Regions from separate parts of the Streptomyces sp. NPDC008238 genome, predicted to be linked through region 1. Evidence: riboswitches for the same ligand, from Rfam matches in the RefSeq annotation. Region 1 holds a riboswitch; each other region holds the start of a gene.
The links. Region 1 has a riboswitch for cyclic di-AMP ahead of ACFZAU_RS07515 (C40 family peptidase). Riboswitches for the same ligand answer to the same signal wherever they lie in the genome.

Region 1 (5,877 bases):
GGGTGCCGCGCAGCTCCTCCAGCTCGGCGCCCGCTTCGGCGCGCAACTGCTCGATGTCCCGCCGCTGGGCCGACAGGGCGCGCAGCGCGGCGTTCTGGCGGCTGCTCATCCGGTCCAGCATCCCGGCGCGCTCCAGGTAGTCGCCGGGGGAGGAGGCGAGGGCCAGCTGGACGGCGGGGTCGATGCCGCCGCTGCGGTACTGGGCGGTGGCGAGGGAGCCGAGGCCGTCGCGGGTGCTGTTGAGGCGCTCGGTCCTGCGGGCGAGCTCGTCCTGGAGGCGCTCGATCCGCCCGGTGGCCGTGTCCGCCTTCTCCTTGGCGCCGTTGTACCGCTCGGTGGCCTGCTCGGCCTCCTCGTACAGCCGGTCCACCCTGGCCCTGGCCTCGTCCGTGGTCAGCCGGGGCTCCGCGTGCCCGGCCTCGCCGAACACCGTCACGGAGGCGGCGCCCGCCAGGGCGAGGCCGACGGCGGTGCGCGCTGCCGTGCCTGCGGGACCGCGGTCCCTGGGCCTTCTGTGCGACGCCACGCGCCGTCACTCCTTCCGGGCTGTCCGTACCTCCCCCCGGCGGTCCGGCGGCGGGCGGACGGGGACCGTCCACCGCCGGACCTTCGGCGGGGGCGGCCGTGCCGGGGACGGGGTCCGCGCGGCAGTGGGGATCGGCCACCTGGGGCAGGACGCTAAACCTGGACGCCGCGAGGGGGCTCCGGAGTGTGCGGGACTGGTCCGATTCGGCCGCGGACTGCCCGCGGATGATCGCTGTTCGACGGGTGACCTGGTCACTTCCGGTCCGTCCCTGACCGATGTGACGGAGGAGCGGGACCTCGGTGCCGGGCGCTGGTATGGGCCTGGCTAGGGTCCTGAGCCATGGACGTACTCATCAACCTGATCGTCGGCCTGCACATCATCGGCATCGCCGCCCTCCTGGGCGGCTTCCTCACCCAGATGAAGGCCATGGGCCGCGGCGAGGCCCGTTTCGTGCCGGGCATGCTGCACGGCGCGCTGACCATGCTGGTCACGGGCGTGCTGCTGGTCGGCCTCAACCAGGCCGACGACCAGCCGGTGAACAACATCAAGATCGGCGTGAAGCTCGCGGTCCTGGTGGTGGTCCTCGGCCTGGTCTACGTCAAGCGGGACGAGGAGAAGGTGCCGGCGGCGGCCTTCGGCACCGTGGGTGCGCTGACCACCGCCAACATCTTCATCGCGGTGCTGTGGACCTGAGCCCGGCCGGCGGCGGCCGGGCGGGGGCCCGGGCTCGGCCGCGGGTTCAGGCTCGGACTCAGGCCATCCGGGCGTAGCCGTAGATCGGCATCTCCGTGATCGGGGCGATCTTCACCACGCTCCCGGTGTGGGGGGCGTGGATCATGTTGCCGCCGCCGATGTACAGGCCGACGTGCGTGATGTCGGAGTAGAAGAAGACCAGGTCGCCGGGTTGCAGCTGGTCCGCGCTCACCCGGGTCCCGAAGTCGACCTGGTCGTAGGTCACGCGGGGGATCGAGACGCCCGCGGCGCCCCAGGCGGCCTGGGTCAGGCCCGAGCAGTCGTAGGAGTTCGGGCCGGTGGCGCCGTACACGTACGGCTTGCCCAGCTGGGCCCGCGCGAACTCGATCGCCTTGGCCGCCTTGGCGGCGTAGGTGCCGGACGGGGCGGTGGAGCCGGTGGATCCCGTGGACGAGCCCGACTCCTTGGCGGCCGCCTCCTGCGCGGCCTTCTCCTTGGCGGCGATCTCCGCGGCCTTCGCGGCGGCCTCCTCCCGGCGCTTCTTCTCCAGCGCCGCCAGCCGCGCCTTCTCCTGCGCGGTGAGGCTGTTGAGCAACTTCTGCGCCGCGGCGAGCTTCTGTTTGACCGAGGTCTTCTCCGCGTTCAGCCGCTGCTGGGCCTCGGTCAGCTTCTGCAGGCTCTCGACGGCCTCGGAGCGCTTGGCCGTCGTCTCGGCCTGCTCGGAGCGGAAGGTCTCCAGCGCGTGCTCCTGGCGGTCGGACAGGCGGTCCATCAGGTGCGCCTGGTCCAGGAACTGCTGCGGGTCGGAGGTGAGGAGGAAGGTCGTCGTCCCGTCCAGGCCGCCGCCGCGGTACTGCGCCGCGGCGTACTCGCCGATGGTGCGGCGGGCGGCGTTGAGCGTCTCGGTCCTGCGGGCCACCTGGTCCAGCAGCGCGTCGGCGCGCGTGCGCTGTCGCTCGGTCTGCTCCTTGGCGCCGTTGTAGCGCTCGGTGGCGGCCTCGGCCTGGTGGTAGAGCTTGTCGACCTGGGCCTTGACCTCGGTGATGGAGGGCTTGTCGGGTGAGGCGGGCGCCGCGCTCGCGCTCTCGCCGAAGAGGGTGACGGTCGCCAGTGCGGCGGTCGTGAGTCCCACCGCGGCCCGGGGGCCGGGGACGGTCAGCGCGCGCGGGCGCGGCTTGCGGTGCGTCGCCAAGTCAGGCGGCTCCTTCCGTGGACCGCCTACCGGGTTAGCTGTCGGGTTCGGGCTTCGGAAGGCCGCCCTACGGTGCGTACGGGCGCGCTGCGCTCGTACGGACCGATTCACCCCAAGGTCGTGGGTCCCCGGCTCCGGCGGTCGCCGGACTCAGCGGAGGCGGCCCGTGACGGCACGGTCGCCGCCGCGTGGAGCGGACCGCCTGATCCGGCACGGTAGTCAACTGCGGGGGTCCGTGGGAACCCTGGTGTTCGAATTGTCCGCAATCATTTCGTGACCTTCGTCATTCGGGGCCGCGAAAGGCTGTGACGCGTTCGCCCGGGACGGGCACCGGGCGACTTCCGGACGCCCCGGAGGGGGCGGGCTCGGGCAAGCGGCACAACGCTGTCCGTCCCACGGCCTAGACTCGGGAGGCGATGAGCAGCCTCTTTGACGACAGCTTCCTGGCCGGCCTCGAACCGAGGGAGGAGGAGCCCCCGCCGCCTCCCGAGGAGGAGCCCGGCACGGTCCCCGACGACCTCTTCGAGGGGCGCTTCGACGCGCCCGTCGACCGGGACGCGTACTACCGGGACGGCGCCCACCGCCCCGTCGTCGACCCGGCCGCGCTGCTCGACGGGCTCAACGAGCAGCAGCGCGCCGCCGTCGAGCACACCGGCTCCCCGCTGCTCATCGTCGCGGGCGCCGGCTCCGGCAAGACCCGGGTGCTCACCCACCGCATCGCGTACCTGCTGGGCGCCCGCAAGGTCCACCCCGGCCAGATCCTGGCGATCACCTTCACCAACAAGGCCGCCGGCGAGATGAAGGAGCGCGTCGAGCAGCTGGTCGGCCCGCGCGCCAACGTGATGTGGGTCTCCACCTTCCACAGCGCGTGCGTCCGCATCCTGCGCCGGGAGTCAAAGAGGCTCGGCTTCACCTCCAGCTTCTCGATCTACGACGCGGCCGACTCCAAGCGCCTGATGGCCCTGGTCTGCCGCGACCTGGACCTGGACCCCAAGCAGTTCCCGCCGAAGTCGTTCAGCGCCAAGGTCTCCAACCTCAAGAACGAGCTCATCGACGAGGAGACCTTCGCCGACCAGGCCGAGAACCCCTTCGAGAAGAAGCTCGCCGAGGCCTACGCGATGTACCAGTCGCGGCTGCGCGAGGCCAACGCGCTCGACTTCGACGACATCATCATGACCACGGTCAACCTGCTCCAGGCATTCCCGGACGTCGCCGAGCACTACCGGCGCCGCTTCCGGCACGTGCTGGTCGACGAGTACCAGGACACCAACCACGCCCAGTACACCCTGGTGCGCGAACTGGTGGGCACGGCGAGCGGAGACGCGCAGGAGGACGGCGAAGGGCCGGCCGAGCTGTGCGTGGTCGGCGACGCCGACCAGAGCATCTACGCCTTCCGCGGCGCCACGATCCGCAACATCCTCCAGTTCGAGGAGGACTACCCGCAGGCCCGCACCATCCTGCTGGAGCAGAACTACCGCTCCACCCAGAACATCCTGACCGCCGCCAACGCCGTCATCGAGCGCAACGCCTCCCGCCGTCCGAAGAACCTGTGGACGGAGGCCGGGCAGGGCCCGGTCATCACCGGCTACGTCGCCGACCAGGAGCACGACGAGGCGCAGTTCATCGCCGACGAGATCGACCGGCTCACCGACGCCGGAGACGCCCGCCCCGGCGAGGTCGCGGTCTTCTACCGGACCAACGCGCAGTCCCGTGTCTTCGAAGAGGTCTTCATCCGCGTCGGCCTGCCCTACAAGGTCGTCGGCGGGGTCCGCTTCTACGAGCGCAAGGAGGTCCGGGACGTCCTGGCCTACCTGCGCGTGCTCGCCAACCCCGAGGACACCGTCCCGCTGCGCCGCATCCTGAACGTGCCCAAGCGCGGCATCGGGGAACGCGCCGAGGCGATGGTCGACGCCCTCGCCTCACGCGAACGGATCACCTTCCCCGCGGCGCTGCGCCGGGTGGACGAGGCCTTCGGCATGGCCGCCCGCTCGGTCAACGCCGTCAAGCGCTTCAACGAGCTGCTGGAGGAGCTGCGCACCGTCGTGGACTCCGGCGCCGGCCCCGCCACCGTCCTGGAGGCCGTGCTGGAGCGCACGGGCTACCTGTCCGAACTCCAGGCCTCCACCGACCCCCAGGACGAGACCCGCGTCGAGAACCTCCAGGAACTCGCGGCGGTGGCCCTGGAGTTCGAGCAGGAGCGCACCGAGGAGGAGCCCGGCACGCTCGCCGAGTTCCTGGAGCGGGTCGCCCTGGTCGCCGACTCCGACCAGATCCCGGACGACGACGAGGGCGGCGGCGTCATAACGCTGATGACCCTGCACACCGCCAAGGGCCTGGAGTTCCCGGTGGTCTTCCTGACCGGCATGGAGGACGGGGTCTTCCCGCACATGCGCGCGCTCGGCCAGACCAAGGAGCTGGAGGAGGAGCGGCGGCTCGCCTACGTCGGCATCACGCGGGCGCGGCAGCGGCTGTACGTGACGCGGTCCACCATGCGCAGCGCCTGGGGCCAGCCCTCGTACAACCCGCCCTCGCGCTTCCTGGAGGAGATCCCGGAACCGCTCATCGAGTGGAAGCGCACGGGCGCCTCCTCGGCGCCCTCCGCCTCGGTGTCGGCGGCGGCCTCGATGCTGTCGCGTTCCCCGTCGAAGATCGGCCCCTCCGGGTTCGCGACGCGGCGCACCCAGGACCGCCCGGTCATCTCGCTGGCGGTCGGGGACCGGGTCACGCACGACACGTTCGGGCTGGGGACGGTCGTCGCGGTCGACGGCAGCGGGGAGAAGGCGAAGGCCACCATCGACTTCGGCGACGAGCGGCCCAAGGTGCTGCTGCTACGCTACGCGCCGGTGGAGAAGCTCTGAGCGGACTATCGGGGTCCCGGTCCCGCCGTGGTGGGGCCGGGGCCGGGGCTCAGCGCGGGTCGATGCCGTGCTTCAGCATCCACTGCAGCGGGTCGATGGCCGCGCCGCCTGCCGGACGCACCTCGAAGTGCAGGTGCGGGCCCGTGGAGTTGCCCGAGTTGCCGGAGTAGGCGATGACGTCGCCGGCCTTGACCGAACCCGATCGGATCTTGGTGCTGCTCAGGTGGCAGTACCAGGTCTCGGTGCCGTCGGGGGCGGTCACTATCGCCATGTTGCCGTAGGCGCTGTTCCACTGGGTGCGCACGACGCCGTCGGTCGCGGCCATCACCGGTGTGCCGTAGTTCACCGGGAAGTCGATGCCGGTGTGGACCGACATCCAGTTCACGCCCGCCTGGCCGAAGTAGGCGCTCAGCCCGTGCTGCTTGACCGGGAGCAGGAACTTGGGGCGCAGCTGCTCCTTGAGGGCCGCCTCCGCGGCCTTCTTCGCGCGCTCCTGCGCCTGGCGCTCCTTGAGGTCGATGCGCTCCTGGTTGCGGCTGGCGCGGTCGGTGAAGTCGTCGACGTCCCGGTTGACCCCGGCGAGCTGCTGGTCGAGCTTGCTGGTCGGG
Region 2 (5,877 bases), on a different contig from region 1:
GCCCGGCCCTCGACGATGCCGATGCTGCAGCGCACGGACAGGTCGCGGCCCTCCACCCGGATCGGGTCGGCGAGCGCGGCCAGGATCAGGTCGGCGAGGCCGGTGATGTCCGCGCGGCTGGCGGGGTTGACGACCAGTGCGGCGAACTCGTCGCCGCCGATGCGGGCGACGAGCTGGTCGGGTGAGGTGACGCAGGCCTCCAGGCGTTCGGCGACGGCGACCAGGAGGCGGTCGCCGACGGCGTGGCCGAGGCTGTCGTTGACGTCCTTGAAGCCGTCCAGGTCGAGGTAGCAGACGCCGACGCCCACGCCGTCGGGGCCGTTCAGCGTCTGCTCCAGGCGCTCGAAGAAGAGGTTGCGGTTGGCCAGTCCGGTGAGCGCGTCGTGGGTGGCCTCGTGCCGCAGCCGCTCGCTGAGCAGGCGCTCCTCGGTGATGTCCTCCATCAGCGCGAGCATGTACTGCGGGGTGCCGGCGGCGTCGCGCAGCAGGGAGACCGTCAGGTTGGTCCACAGGGCGGTGCCGTCGGGCCGGTAGTAGGCCTTCTCGATGCGGTAGTGGTCGCGTTCGCCGCGGTTGAGCTGGCGCTGCATCTCCCAGACCTCGGGGGCGTCGTCGGGGTGCACCCAGTCGTAGACGTTCCTGCTGCGGATGTGGTGTTCCAGGCCGCCGAACATAGTGGTGAGGGCGGCGTTGACGTCCAGGACGCGGCCGTCCATGTCGGCGATGCCGATGCCTATGGAGGCGTCCTGGAAGACCGCGCGGAAGCGGACCTCGCTCTCGTACAGCGCCTGTTCGGTGGCGGCCCGGGCGGCGAGCGCCGCGCGGGACAAGGCCTCCTGCTCCGTCCGCGTGCGTTCCTGCAGGGCGCGGGCGTATCCGGCGGCCACCCAGTGCTGCAGGCGGTTGCAGCGGGTGCGGCTCTCCTCCGGCGGGAGGGCGGGGCCGGGCGGGCAGTACAGGAGCAGGTAGGCGTCGACGACGTCCAGGATCCGCGCCAGCGCCTGGGGGTCGGTGCAGTGCGCCGCCACCAGCGCGGCGCCGACCTCCGCGGCCGGTCGGGGGTCGAAGGGCTGCGCGCGCAGGGCGGCGTTGAGACGCGCGGCGAGCGGGAGCAGGTACTCCTCGAACTCGCCGCGCGTCATGGAGGTGGCGGTGGCCAAATAGATCGCCCGGCTCCAGATGATCGCGAAGCGCCGCAGGCTGTCGGCGGGCTCCGGCTCCGGGCCGGGGGCTCTCGTCACCGTCACGCCTTGCGGCCGACGCCCGCGAACCCGCTGAAGACGACCGGGTCGAGCTCGTCGTCGTCCGTGCCGTCGGGGCGCCACAACGGCGGGGAGACCAGGCCGGGTTCGACGAGGTCGAAGCCGTCGCAGAAGCGCTCCACCTCGGCCCGCGAACGCATGATCAGCGGCGAGCTCGCGCTGCGGTAGACGTTCTCGACCCGCTCCCCCTCCTCGGGTGCGCGCGGGCCTCCCTCGACGGAGGCGTGGGTGACGACCAGCAGGCTGCCGGGGGCGAGGGCGTCGCGCAGCTCCGCCACGGCCTTGACCGGCTCGTCGGCGTCCTCGAGGAAGTGCAGGACCGCGACGAGCAGCAGCGCGACGGGGCGCTCCAGGTCGATGAGCCCGCGCACCTCGGGGCTGTCCAGGATGTCGCGGGGCGAGCGCAGGTCGGCGGCGACGATGGCGGCGGCGTCGCTGCCCTCCAGCACCGCGCGGCTGTGGGCGACGGCGACCGGGTCGTGGTCGACGTAGACGACGTGGGCGCCGGGACTGGCCGCCTGGGCGACCTCGTGGACGTTGCCGAAGGTGGGGATGCCGGAGCCGATGTCGAGGAACTGGGTGATGCCCTGGCCGACGGCGAAGCGCACCGCCCTGCGCATGAAGGCCCGGTTGGCCTGCATGATCTTCGGCAGCCCGGGGAAGGCCTCGATGGCCCGCCGTCCGGCCTCCCGGTCGACCTCGAAGTTGTGCGAGCCGCCCAGGTAGTAGTCGTAGATCCGGGACACGCTCGGCACGGAAAGATCGATGCCATGGGGGGCCCAGGCGGGACGCTCCATCAACGGCTCCAGCTCGTGGTCGGCGATCGGGACGAGTGGTCGTGGACACGACCACGTGCGTCAGAGGCTACTGACCGACCGTTCGAGAAGAACAAGAAATGGAAATATTCGATCCGTTTTCGGTCACAGACCAAAGGCATGTGCCCTGTTCCCGACAAGAGGGGAACAGGGCACACGCCTACCGCCGGATGACGGTGGATCGGTTCGATCAGACGTTGACGCCGTGGGCGCGCAGGTACGCCAGCGGGTCCATGTCGGAGCCGAAGTCGGGGGTGGTGCGGACCTCGAAGTGCAGGTGCGGACCGGTCACGTTGCCGGTGGCGCCCGACAGGCCCAGCTGCTGGCCGGCGGAGACCGACTGGCCGGCCGAGACAGACAGCGAGGAGAGGTGGGCGTACTGCGAGTACCGGCCGTCGGCGTGCTTGACGACGACCTGGTTGCCGTACGAGCCGCCCCAGCCCGCGGAGACCACGGTGCCGGAGGCGATCGACTTCACCTTGGTGCCGGTCGAGGCGATGAAGTCGACACCGGTGTGGTAGCCCTTGGACCACATGGCACCGGCCTGGTGGTAGGCCGTTCCCAGGGTGACGCGGTCGAGCGGGGTGGTGTAGCCGGAGGCGCTGGCCGCCTTGGCGGCGGCCAGCTTGGCGGCCGGGGCCGCCTTCGCGGCCTTCGGCGCGGCCTCGGTGGCGGCCTTCTCGCCCAGCGACAGGACCTGGCCCGGGTAGATCAGGTTCGGGTTGCCGCCGATGACCGACTCGTTGTCCGCGTACAGCTGCTTCCAGCCGCCCTCGACCGACTGGGCGCCGGCGATCTTGGACAGGGTGTCGCCGCCGGCGACCTTGTAGGAGCCGCCCGCGCTCTTCGGCGCGCTGGTGGAGGACTTCGGCGCCTCGGCCTTCGCGGCGGGAGCGGCCGGCTTGGCGGCGGGCTTCGCGGCGGTGCCGGAGACACTCTCCGGGGTGGCCGACGGGTCGGCCATCGCCTTGGTCAGACCGGCCTTGGGGCCGCACACGGGCCAGGCCTGCGGGCCCTGCGTCGCAAGGACCTTCTCCGCGACGGCGATCTGCTGCGCCTTGGTCGCGAGGTCAGCGCGCGGCGCGTACTTCGTGCCGCCGAAGCCGGCCCAGGTGCTCTGGGTGAACTGCAGGCCGCCGTAGAAGCCGTTACCGGTGTTGATGGACCAGTTGTTGGTGCTCTCGCAGGCCGCGACCTTGTCCCAGACGCTCACGGGAGCGGCGTGGGCACCGGTGGCACCGACGATCGGGAGCGCCACGGCCGCACCGGTGGTGCCGGCCAGCGCGCTGATTCGGGTGATACGGGTGTTCCGCGGACGACGGTGCTTTCCCTTACCGGGCATGCCGAATTCCTCTCCGACGCCTGCGAGGTAAGCTGTCGGGTTCGGGCTGGAGATGCCCGGCCGCAAAATGGCACGCCACATAAAGGCATGTCGCTGCGACTTCACCCCTAGCCGTCCCGAGACCAACGGGAACGGCAAACTACCTGGGTCCCCCGCTCCTGCCGTGCGGTCTTGTCATCCGGCGTCCGGGCGGCGGCAGGACTAGGCGTTCCGCCCGGAAGAATCTCGCAGGCATTTGTCCTGCGAGATCTGGAAGCTAAACGACGGAATCGTTCCGGAGCAAGGAGCGGAATCACGCCCCCCGGCGGACCGCAAGTCGATCATTCGCATCTGTGACTTTACGTGAGAAGTGTCCGCTCTGCGTAGGCGAAAATTTGGCCGACGGTAATCGGCCGATATCACCCGGTGAAATTCAGCGGGAAATGTGGACGATGCGTCGCCCGCGGTTTCCGTTGCGTGACCGGCACGTGACAACCATCACGTACCGATTGCCTACGCATGCACTGTGGGCGCATATGTCCGGTTAGACACCTCAATGCCGGATAAGGCGGGACCTGTTGTGGTTCAACCCGCCCCCGGCCGCACCGCCCTGACTGCCCGCCCGAACGGGCACCCCCGGTCCAACCGCCGGGGGCGGCCGGCGATTCCCGGATGCGCGGTTCACACGCCGCCGTTGGTGTGGTGTGCGCCACAACCGCCCCCGCGGCGGGGCGAGAACGGCGGGCGGACGGCGGGCCGCGTCCGAAGAACGGACGTGACAGCGCCGATTCGCCGACGGTAGCCTCCCAATCCCGCACATTTTCTTACATCGCCAGGGAGCCCTCGCGTGCCCTACCTCGCCGCCGACGACCGCTACGCCTCGATGGAATACCGCAGGACCGGGCGCAGCGGGGTCCTGCTGCCCGTCGTGTCCCTGGGCCTGTGGCACAACTTCGGCGACACCTCGCCGCTGGAGAACCAGCGCGCGGTGCTGCGCCGCGCCGTCGACCGCGGCGTGGTCCACATCGACCTCGCCAACAACTACGGCCCGCCCGCCGGCTCGGCCGAGGCCAACTTCGGCACGCTCTTCGCCCAGGACTTCCGGCCTTACCGCGACGAGCTCTTCATCGCCACCAAGGCCGGGTACGACATGTGGCCGGGCCCCTACGGCGAATGGGGCAGCCGCAAGTACCTGCTGTCCTCGCTCGACCAGTCCCTGGGCCGCATGGGCCTGGACCACGTGGACGTCTTCTACTCGCACCGCTTCGACCCGGACACGCCCCTGGAGGAGACCATGGGCGCCCTGGACTCCGCGGTCCGCCAGGGCAAGGCCCTCTACGCCGGCATCTCCAACTACCCCGCGGAGGCGCACCGCCGCGCCACCGAGATCCTGCGCGGGCTGGGCACCCCGCTGCTGATCCACCAGGCGGCCTACAGCATCCTCCAGCGCGACCCGGAGGACGGTGTCCTCGACGCCGTCGGCGACACCGGCACCGCCCTCATCGCGTACTCGCCGCTCGCCCAGGGCCAGCTCACCGACCGCTACCTGGACGGTGTGCCGGCGGACTCCCGGATGGCGCTCGGCCACTTCCTCAAGCGCGACGCCCTGACCGAGCGGAAGCTCGGCCTCCTGCACGCCCTCAACAAGCTCGCCGGGGAGCGCGGCCAGACGCTGGCCCAGCTCGCGCTGACCTGGGTGCTGCGCGACCCGCGGGTCGTCTCCGTGCTGATCGGCGCGAGCAGCGTCGCCCAGCTCGACCAGAACCTCGCCGCGCTCGACGCGGGCCCGCTCGGCGCCGACGAGCTGGCCGAGATCGACCGCCTCTCGGCCGAGGCGGGCGTCCGCATCCCGTGACGGCGGCTCTCCGCGCGCAGGGGCCGGCTCCGGCGGGAGCCGGCCCCTGTGCGTCGGTGCCGGGTCACCCGAGCCGGGCCTCCAGTGCGGCGCGCACGCCGGGCCACTCCCCGGCGAGGATCGAGTAGTACGCGCTGTCGCGGACGGTGCCGTCCACGGCGAGGGTGTGGGCCCGGCGGATGCCCTCGAAGCGGCCGCCGATGCGCTCGATGGCGGCCCGGGAGCGTGCGTTGCGCGCGTCCGTCTTCAAGGTGACGCGGAGCACACCCCACACGTCGAAGGCGTGGGTGAGCAGCAGCAGCTTCGCCTCGGTGTTGCAGGGGGTGCGCTGGGCGGACGCGGCGAGCCAGGTGCTGCCGATCTCGGCGACCGTGGGCACCGCGCCGGTACGGGGCACGGAGCGGCCGGCGGGCCAGGCGGGGGTGGCCGTCCAGTAGTCGAGGTCGAGGAAGCGGGTGGAGCCGATCAACGCGTCGCGCCGGACGTCCCGTACGGCGAAGGGGAGCGAGGCCCCGGTCGCCTGCTCCTGGAGGGCCTCCTCGATGTAGCGCGCCATCGCCTCACGGTCGTCCGGCACCTTGGTGAAGGCGTAGGTGTCGCGGGATTCGCCGGCGGCGCGCAGCA
Region 3 (5,877 bases), on a different contig from region 1:
CACCACTCGTGCACTTTCATGAAGTCCGTAGGGCGTGTCGATGACTCTAGGCGGACGTTGAAGCACTACGGGAAAGCATGCGCGGACTTCTTCACAAGCGGGCAGAAGCGCGGAACCCAGTGCCACAACATCGTCAAATGAGCGAGGCGGAACCCCATGACCGATAAGTCGCCGAACGTACGGGCGAGCCGACTGCTGCGCTGGCTGCTGATGGCCGGGCTCAGCTACATGTTCGCGATGTTCATGGTTCTCGGCGGCTTGTCGCTGCTGCCCAAACAAACCCAGATGACCGTGTCCGAGTCGGCGGTCGGCTGGCTCGTGCTGGGTGTCGGAGCGGTCCTGTTCGCCCTGATCGCCAACAAGACGAAGGGGCGAGAGCGCCCCTGACTCAACCCGGGACAACCAGACACCCCCGCCCCCCGGGCCCCTCAGGCGCGCATCCAGGTGCGCGTGCCGAAGGAGGTGCAGGAGCGGGACGCGATGCCTGCTGCGAAGGCGAGGGCTGCGTCGAAGGCGGGCGGGGTGAGGCGGATCGTGACGTGGGCGGCGAGGTGGTGGGCGAGGGCGCCGTGGAGGACGTCTCCGGCGCCGAGGGTGTCGACGACGGGGCTGACGGCGGGGACGGGGATCTGCCCGTCGGGCCGGAGGATGGGGGACGGCCCCCGGGTGACGGCGGTCCACCGCACGCCCGCGTCGTGGAGGAACGCCAGGGCCTCGGCCGGGGTGGTGGTGCCCGGGGGGTGGAAGTCGGCGGAGCAGACGGCGACGTCGACGTAGGGGAGCAGGGTGGGCGTCGCGGGACGCCAGCTGCCCGCGTCCAGGAGGGTGGGGACCCCGGCGGCGCGGGCGAGCCGGGCGGCGGGGACGGCGAGGGCGGGGTGGTGCGCGTCGACGAGGACGACGTCGGCGTCGCCGACCAGCACGGAGAGGTCCCCGGGCGGGGAGACGGACGTCCCTGAGGCCGCGTTGGTGGAGGCGACGGCGCGCTCGCCGGTGGCGGCGGTGACCAGGATCGTGGAGACCGCGGGGGGTTCGGGGGAGTCCGCGGTGAGGTTGATGACGTCGACGCCGAGGGCCGTGAGGTCGGCGTCGATCGCGCCGGCGAGGGGGTGGCCCCCGAATGCGGTGAGCAGGACGGCTTCCCCGCCGAGGTGGGCGAAGGTGGCCGCGGCTCCCGTCGCGGGGCCGCCGGCGGCGACGGTCTGGGTGCGGGCGGTGAGTTTCTCGTTCGGGGCCGGGACGTGGTCGACGAGGGTGATGACATCGAGGGTGCAGAGGCCTACGAAGAGTGCGCGCATGGGCGCATAGTGGCAGCAGGGGGCGTGCGTTTCGCGTTTTACGCGCCTCCTACGGGTGGGGGTGCACCATTTTTCCGGGAGACCCGACGCGCAGCGCGTCGATGCCACTACGCTGAGTGCTCGCAATGGTGCGCGGGGAATGCCGTGAGCAGGAGGACCGCATGGGGAACGCGCGACCAGGTGGGGCGGGTCCGGCGGACGTCGAGGTGGTGCTGGCCAGGGCGCAGAACGCCTTCGACGTCGACGACCACGTGCTGGGACGGCTGGCGACCGCGCTGATGGGCTGCACGGAGCTGGCGTCCTTCCGCCAGCGCAAGGGCCCGCCGCGCAGGCTGAGCCGCAGGACGTTGCGGCACACGTTCCTGCTGGCCGACGGCAGTACGCAGCTGCTGTGGGAGATCGAGCACAACACCGGCCCCGACGGCGACGAGCCGCTGTACGAGGTGTACTCGGACCCGGACACGCTGGCCGTCGCCCAGCACACGATCGACGCGCGCTTCGGCGAGCCCTCCCCGGAGGAGCTGGAGGCGGAGGCGGCGGACTGGCTGGCACGGCTGCCGCAGCTGGCGATGGATCTGACGCCCGGGCCCCGGCAGTACACGGAGCAGCACTCCGCCGAGCACGCGTGGCGGGTGCTGCGGCGGGCCGAGAACACGGACGTGCCCGGCGAGGACCTGCGCAGCCGGCTGGGTTCGGCGGTGGGCCACGACATCGCGTACGTCACCGGCCGGCACACCCGGATCGGCACCGGCCGGGTCGCCGGCTGGACGTTGTACGAGCACGCCTTCCTGCTGGAGACCGGCGAGGAGATCAGCCTCTGGGAGGTCGAGCACACGATGACCCCCGACGGGCGGCCGGTGTGCGAGGTCTACGCCGACGAGACGGCGGCCTGCGACTCGGCGGACGTACGGCTGGAGGCGCTGTGACCACGCGTTCACCGCGCGCCCGCCCCGTTCTGACCCTGTCCCCGGCCGCGTTCCGGATTGCGGCCGGGGGGCAGCCGGAGGAAATTGGGGCGTAGGCGTGTCGTTGGGAGGCGGGAGGTTCCCATGCCGGTCCTGGCGGAGGTCGAGTTCCCCGGTGTGACGGCCCTGCAGTACGAGGAGGCGAACCACCGCGCGGGGTTCGGGCCCGAGCATCCGCCGTCCGGGCTGCTCTCCCACGCCGCCGTGATCACCAACGAGGGGCTGCGGCTGGTGAACGTCTGGCAGTCCGCGCAGGCGCTCGAGGCCTTTATGGAGATCATGATGCCCGCCGCCAAGGAGTCCGGCTTCCCGGAGCCGACCGGACCGCCCCGGATCTCGGAGATCTACAACTTCGTCGTCCCGTAGCGGCGGCGGGGACGTCGCCTCGAAAAGGACCGGCGGCCCTGGTTGACGGGGGGAGTCACCAGGACCGCCGGAGTCGGTGCGGTCGTACGCGGCCGGCCGGCCGGTCGCACGACCGGTCGCCTCAGACCGTGAGGCCCTTGCTGCGCAGCCAGCCCATCGGGCCGATCGGGTCGCCGCCGCCGGGGCGCACCTCGAGGTGCAGGTGCGGGCCGGTGACGTTGCCCGTGGCGCCGACGCGGCCGATGGTGTCGCCGGTGCTGACCTTGCCGGAGGTGACGATCATCGAGGAGAGGTGGCAGTACCAGAGCTCGGTGCCGTCGTCGAGGGTCAGGATGATGCGGTAGCCGTACGAACCGGCCCAGCCCGCCTCGGTGATGGTGCCGCTGTGGATGGCCTTGACCGGGGTGCCGGTCGGGGCGGCGAAGTCCTGGCCGGTGTGGGTGTTGGCCCACAGCGAGCTGGACTCACCGAACCCGGCGGTCAGCGTGTACGAGGAGACCGGCTTGACGAAGCTCTTGGCGAGCTCGGCCAGGCGCTCGGCCTCCAGCTTCTTCGCTGCCTCCGCCGCGGCCTTCTTCTTGGCGGCGGCCTCGGCCCGCACCCGCTCCTGCGCGGCGGACTTGGCGGCCTTGGCCGACGCCTCCTGCTGCGCGGCGGTCCTGGCGGCCTTGTCGGCGGCGTTCCGCTGCTGCTGGGCCTGGTCGAGGATGCGGTTGCGCAGCGCCTCGCCCGCGTCGGGGCTCAGGGCCTCGGCGACGGGCTTGGCCTCGGGGGCGCTGTCGTCCTCGACGAGCGCGCCGATGCCGGGCAGCTGGGACGCGTCGGGCAGGTGCGGGAGGGAGACCGGGAGCGGGTTCTTGCCCTCGGCGGTGGCGACCCCGCCGACGCCGAGCACGGCCACGGCCGCGACGCCGAAGACCGCCGAACCGCGGCCCAGGGAGCGCTGCTTGGCGACGCGGTGGCGGCCGCGCAGGGGGCCGGCGGACTCCTCGGAGGGGTCCCACGGCTCGGCGTCCGGGCCCTCGTAGGGCGCGGCCTCGATGTCGCGGGTGTTCCCGAAGGCGTCGAAGGCCTCGATGTCCTCGTGGCGCGGCTGGGCGGGGGCGGCGGGCTCGTAGGCCTCGTGCCCGGCGGTCTCGTGCTGCGCGACGGTGGCGTCGGCAACGGCGCCTGCGTCGTGGGAGGCCGTCTCCTCGGCTGCCGCCGCGGCGAGCCAGCCGGCGGCCATGTTCCACTGCCCGGTGTCCCAGCCGTCGATCGCGTTCTTCGTCGGCGGTGCCTGCTCGGCTGCCGGGGGATTCCAGCCGGCGGCGATGTTCCACTCGGCGGTGTCCCACTCGGAGTACGCGGTCGCGGACCCCTGTTGCTGTCCGGGTATCAGGGCAGGCTCGTTCGACGCCACGCGGGCGCGCTCCTTTCCTTCCTTCTCGCCTACCGGGTTAGCTGACGGGTTCGGAGCAGGAAGGTCTCCTACGAGGACCTCGGAAGGCCCCCGATTCACCCCAGGAAGTGGTTCCCCGGTTCCCGCGGACGGGATTCGGCAAGCGCACGGCGCCGCCCTGACGGCGGCGGGACGACCGCGCTGCGTTATCGAACGTTAATAGAGGCGCCCGCCAATTCCAAGCCACTCAAGCGAGTTCATGACGGGAATCTATGGGGATGGACAGGACGGAACCGGACATTGCGCCGTGACTGCCGTGACCTACGGGAAATGTGAGTGTGCATCAGTCGTTATGCGGAAGGGAGTGCCGCGCTCACGGGCAGTGATGGTCACCCCGGACCCCGGCCGCCGAGCGCGCGCCCCAGACGGCCGTCCAGACGCTCCGCCGTGGCGTCGGTGGAGCGGTGTGCCGCGAGCATTCCGTGCACCTCACGCTGCAGGACCCGGGTGAACGTGACGTAGTGCGCGGTCGCCGGACGGGCCCTGGCGGCCTGCAGCGCGCACCACAGCAGGGTCGTGTACCCGGGGGTCGCGGCGGCGGGTGAGGGGGAGGGCTCGGAGCCGCGGCCCGCGGGGCGGTCGTAGAACCAGGCACGGGGGTCGTGAGGATCGTCACAGTTGACATCCCCGGCTCCGTATGCTGAGCGCCGCGCAGGGGCGAAACCCGCTCTGAGCAGGGCATGTTGGGCGCTGCGTCCGGTCAGGAAGCGGATCAGGTCCGCTGCGTCGCCGGGGCGGTCGCTGGTGGCCGCGACGCCCAGGCTCTGCCCGCCGAGGGCGGCGACGCCGGGGAGCCGGGCCACGCCGAAGCGGACGCCGGGGGCGAGCGCGGCGTCCAGCCGGTTGTAGGCGTACGGCCAGTTGCGCATCAGCACGCTCTGCCCCTCGGTGAACTGGGCGAGGGTGACCGACTCGTCGGCCTCCAGGGACTCCGGGTTGAGGTTGTTGGCGGCGCCCAGCCGGCCGAGCTCGTCCAGGCCCTCGCGCAGCCCGTCCTCGGTGCCGGTGTAGCGGCCGTCGCCGTCGACGAGTTCGACGCCCGCGGTCCAGAAGGTCTCCAGGGTGTTGACCGTCAGGCCCTCGTACGCGCGCAGTTGGGTGGTGTAGGCGGCGTGGCCGAGCGGGCGGACGTCGGCGAGGAGGTCGCCCATCTTGGCGTAGCCGCGCAGGTCGGCGGGGCGCCGGCCGGCCTTGGCGAGGTCGTCGGTGCGGTAGTAGAGCAGTCCGACGTCGGTGTTGAAGGGCACCGCGTACGTGCGGCCCTTCCAGCGGCCGGCGTCCGCGGCCTGGCGCAGGAAGTCCCCGTCGACGAGGGCGGGGTCGAGCGGTCGCAGCAGGCCGCTGTCGGCGAACTCGGGGATCCAGCTGATGTCGAGGTTGACCACGTCGTACGCGGCGGTGCCGGACTGGAAGGCGCCGATCAGCTCGCTGCGCTGCTCGTCGGAGGCGGAGGGGAGCTCGACGAGCCGGGCCGGCCGGTCCGGGTTGGCCCGGTTCCACTCGTCGACCAGGGCGCGGCGGACGCCGGGTCGCCCGCCGGCGGTGAGGTCGGCGTCGCTGGCGACGATCAGCGGCCGGGAGCGGTCGGGCCCCGGGGCCGGCGCGGGGCGGGGACCTCCGCAGGCGGCGGTGGCGAGGGTGGCGAGGGCGGTGGCCAGCAGGAGCACGACGCCCAGGGTGCGGCGGCGCCGGCAGCGCGCGGCTCCCCCAAGCCTCGTGACCCGTATGACCCCGGTGGACCCGGTGACCCTCACGGCCGTCATGACCCTCCCGAGGTGAGGCGGGTGATGGTCTCCGCGACCCGGTT

Region 2: it holds a riboswitch for cyclic di-AMP, as region 1 does, so the genes downstream of both, ACFZAU_RS00775 (transglycosylase family protein) here and ACFZAU_RS07515 (C40 family peptidase) in region 1, are expected to answer to the same signal.
Region 3: it holds a riboswitch for cyclic di-AMP, as region 1 does, so the genes downstream of both, ACFZAU_RS11515 (M23 family metallopeptidase) here and ACFZAU_RS07515 (C40 family peptidase) in region 1, are expected to answer to the same signal.

The regions. Positions count from the first base shown of each region.
Region 1 covers NZ_JBIBGK010000002.1:573,897-579,773, reverse strand. Annotated here, with positions in the region: gene ACFZAU_RS07525 (C40 family peptidase) at 1-526, opposite strand, end outside; gene ACFZAU_RS07520 (hypothetical protein) at 866-1,219, shown strand; gene ACFZAU_RS07515 (C40 family peptidase) at 1,278-2,411, opposite strand; cyclic di-AMP (ydaO/yuaA leader) riboswitch at 2,420-2,577, opposite strand; gene pcrA (DNA helicase PcrA) at 2,828-5,269, shown strand; gene ACFZAU_RS07505 (M23 family metallopeptidase) at 5,319-5,877, opposite strand, start outside.
Region 2 covers NZ_JBIBGK010000001.1:164,983-170,859, reverse strand. Annotated here, with positions in the region: gene ACFZAU_RS00785 (putative bifunctional diguanylate cyclase/phosphodiesterase) at 1-1,247, opposite strand, end outside; gene ACFZAU_RS00780 (SAM-dependent methyltransferase) at 1,244-2,059, opposite strand; gene ACFZAU_RS00775 (transglycosylase family protein) at 2,268-3,419, opposite strand; cyclic di-AMP (ydaO/yuaA leader) riboswitch at 3,422-3,613, opposite strand; gene ACFZAU_RS00770 (aldo/keto reductase) at 4,246-5,253, shown strand; gene ACFZAU_RS00765 (GNAT family N-acetyltransferase) at 5,318-5,877, opposite strand, start outside.
Region 3 covers NZ_JBIBGK010000003.1:578,609-584,485, reverse strand. Annotated here, with positions in the region: gene ACFZAU_RS11540 (hypothetical protein) at 1-141, shown strand, start outside; gene ACFZAU_RS11535 (hypothetical protein) at 157-387, shown strand; gene ACFZAU_RS11530 (PfkB family carbohydrate kinase) at 429-1,298, opposite strand; gene ACFZAU_RS11525 (DUF6227 family protein) at 1,460-2,224, shown strand; gene ACFZAU_RS11520 (hypothetical protein) at 2,348-2,629, shown strand; gene ACFZAU_RS11515 (M23 family metallopeptidase) at 2,751-3,857, opposite strand; cyclic di-AMP (ydaO/yuaA leader) riboswitch at 4,043-4,182, opposite strand; gene ACFZAU_RS11510 (extracellular solute-binding protein) at 4,400-5,833, opposite strand; gene ACFZAU_RS11505 (caspase, EACC1-associated type) at 5,830-5,877, opposite strand, start outside.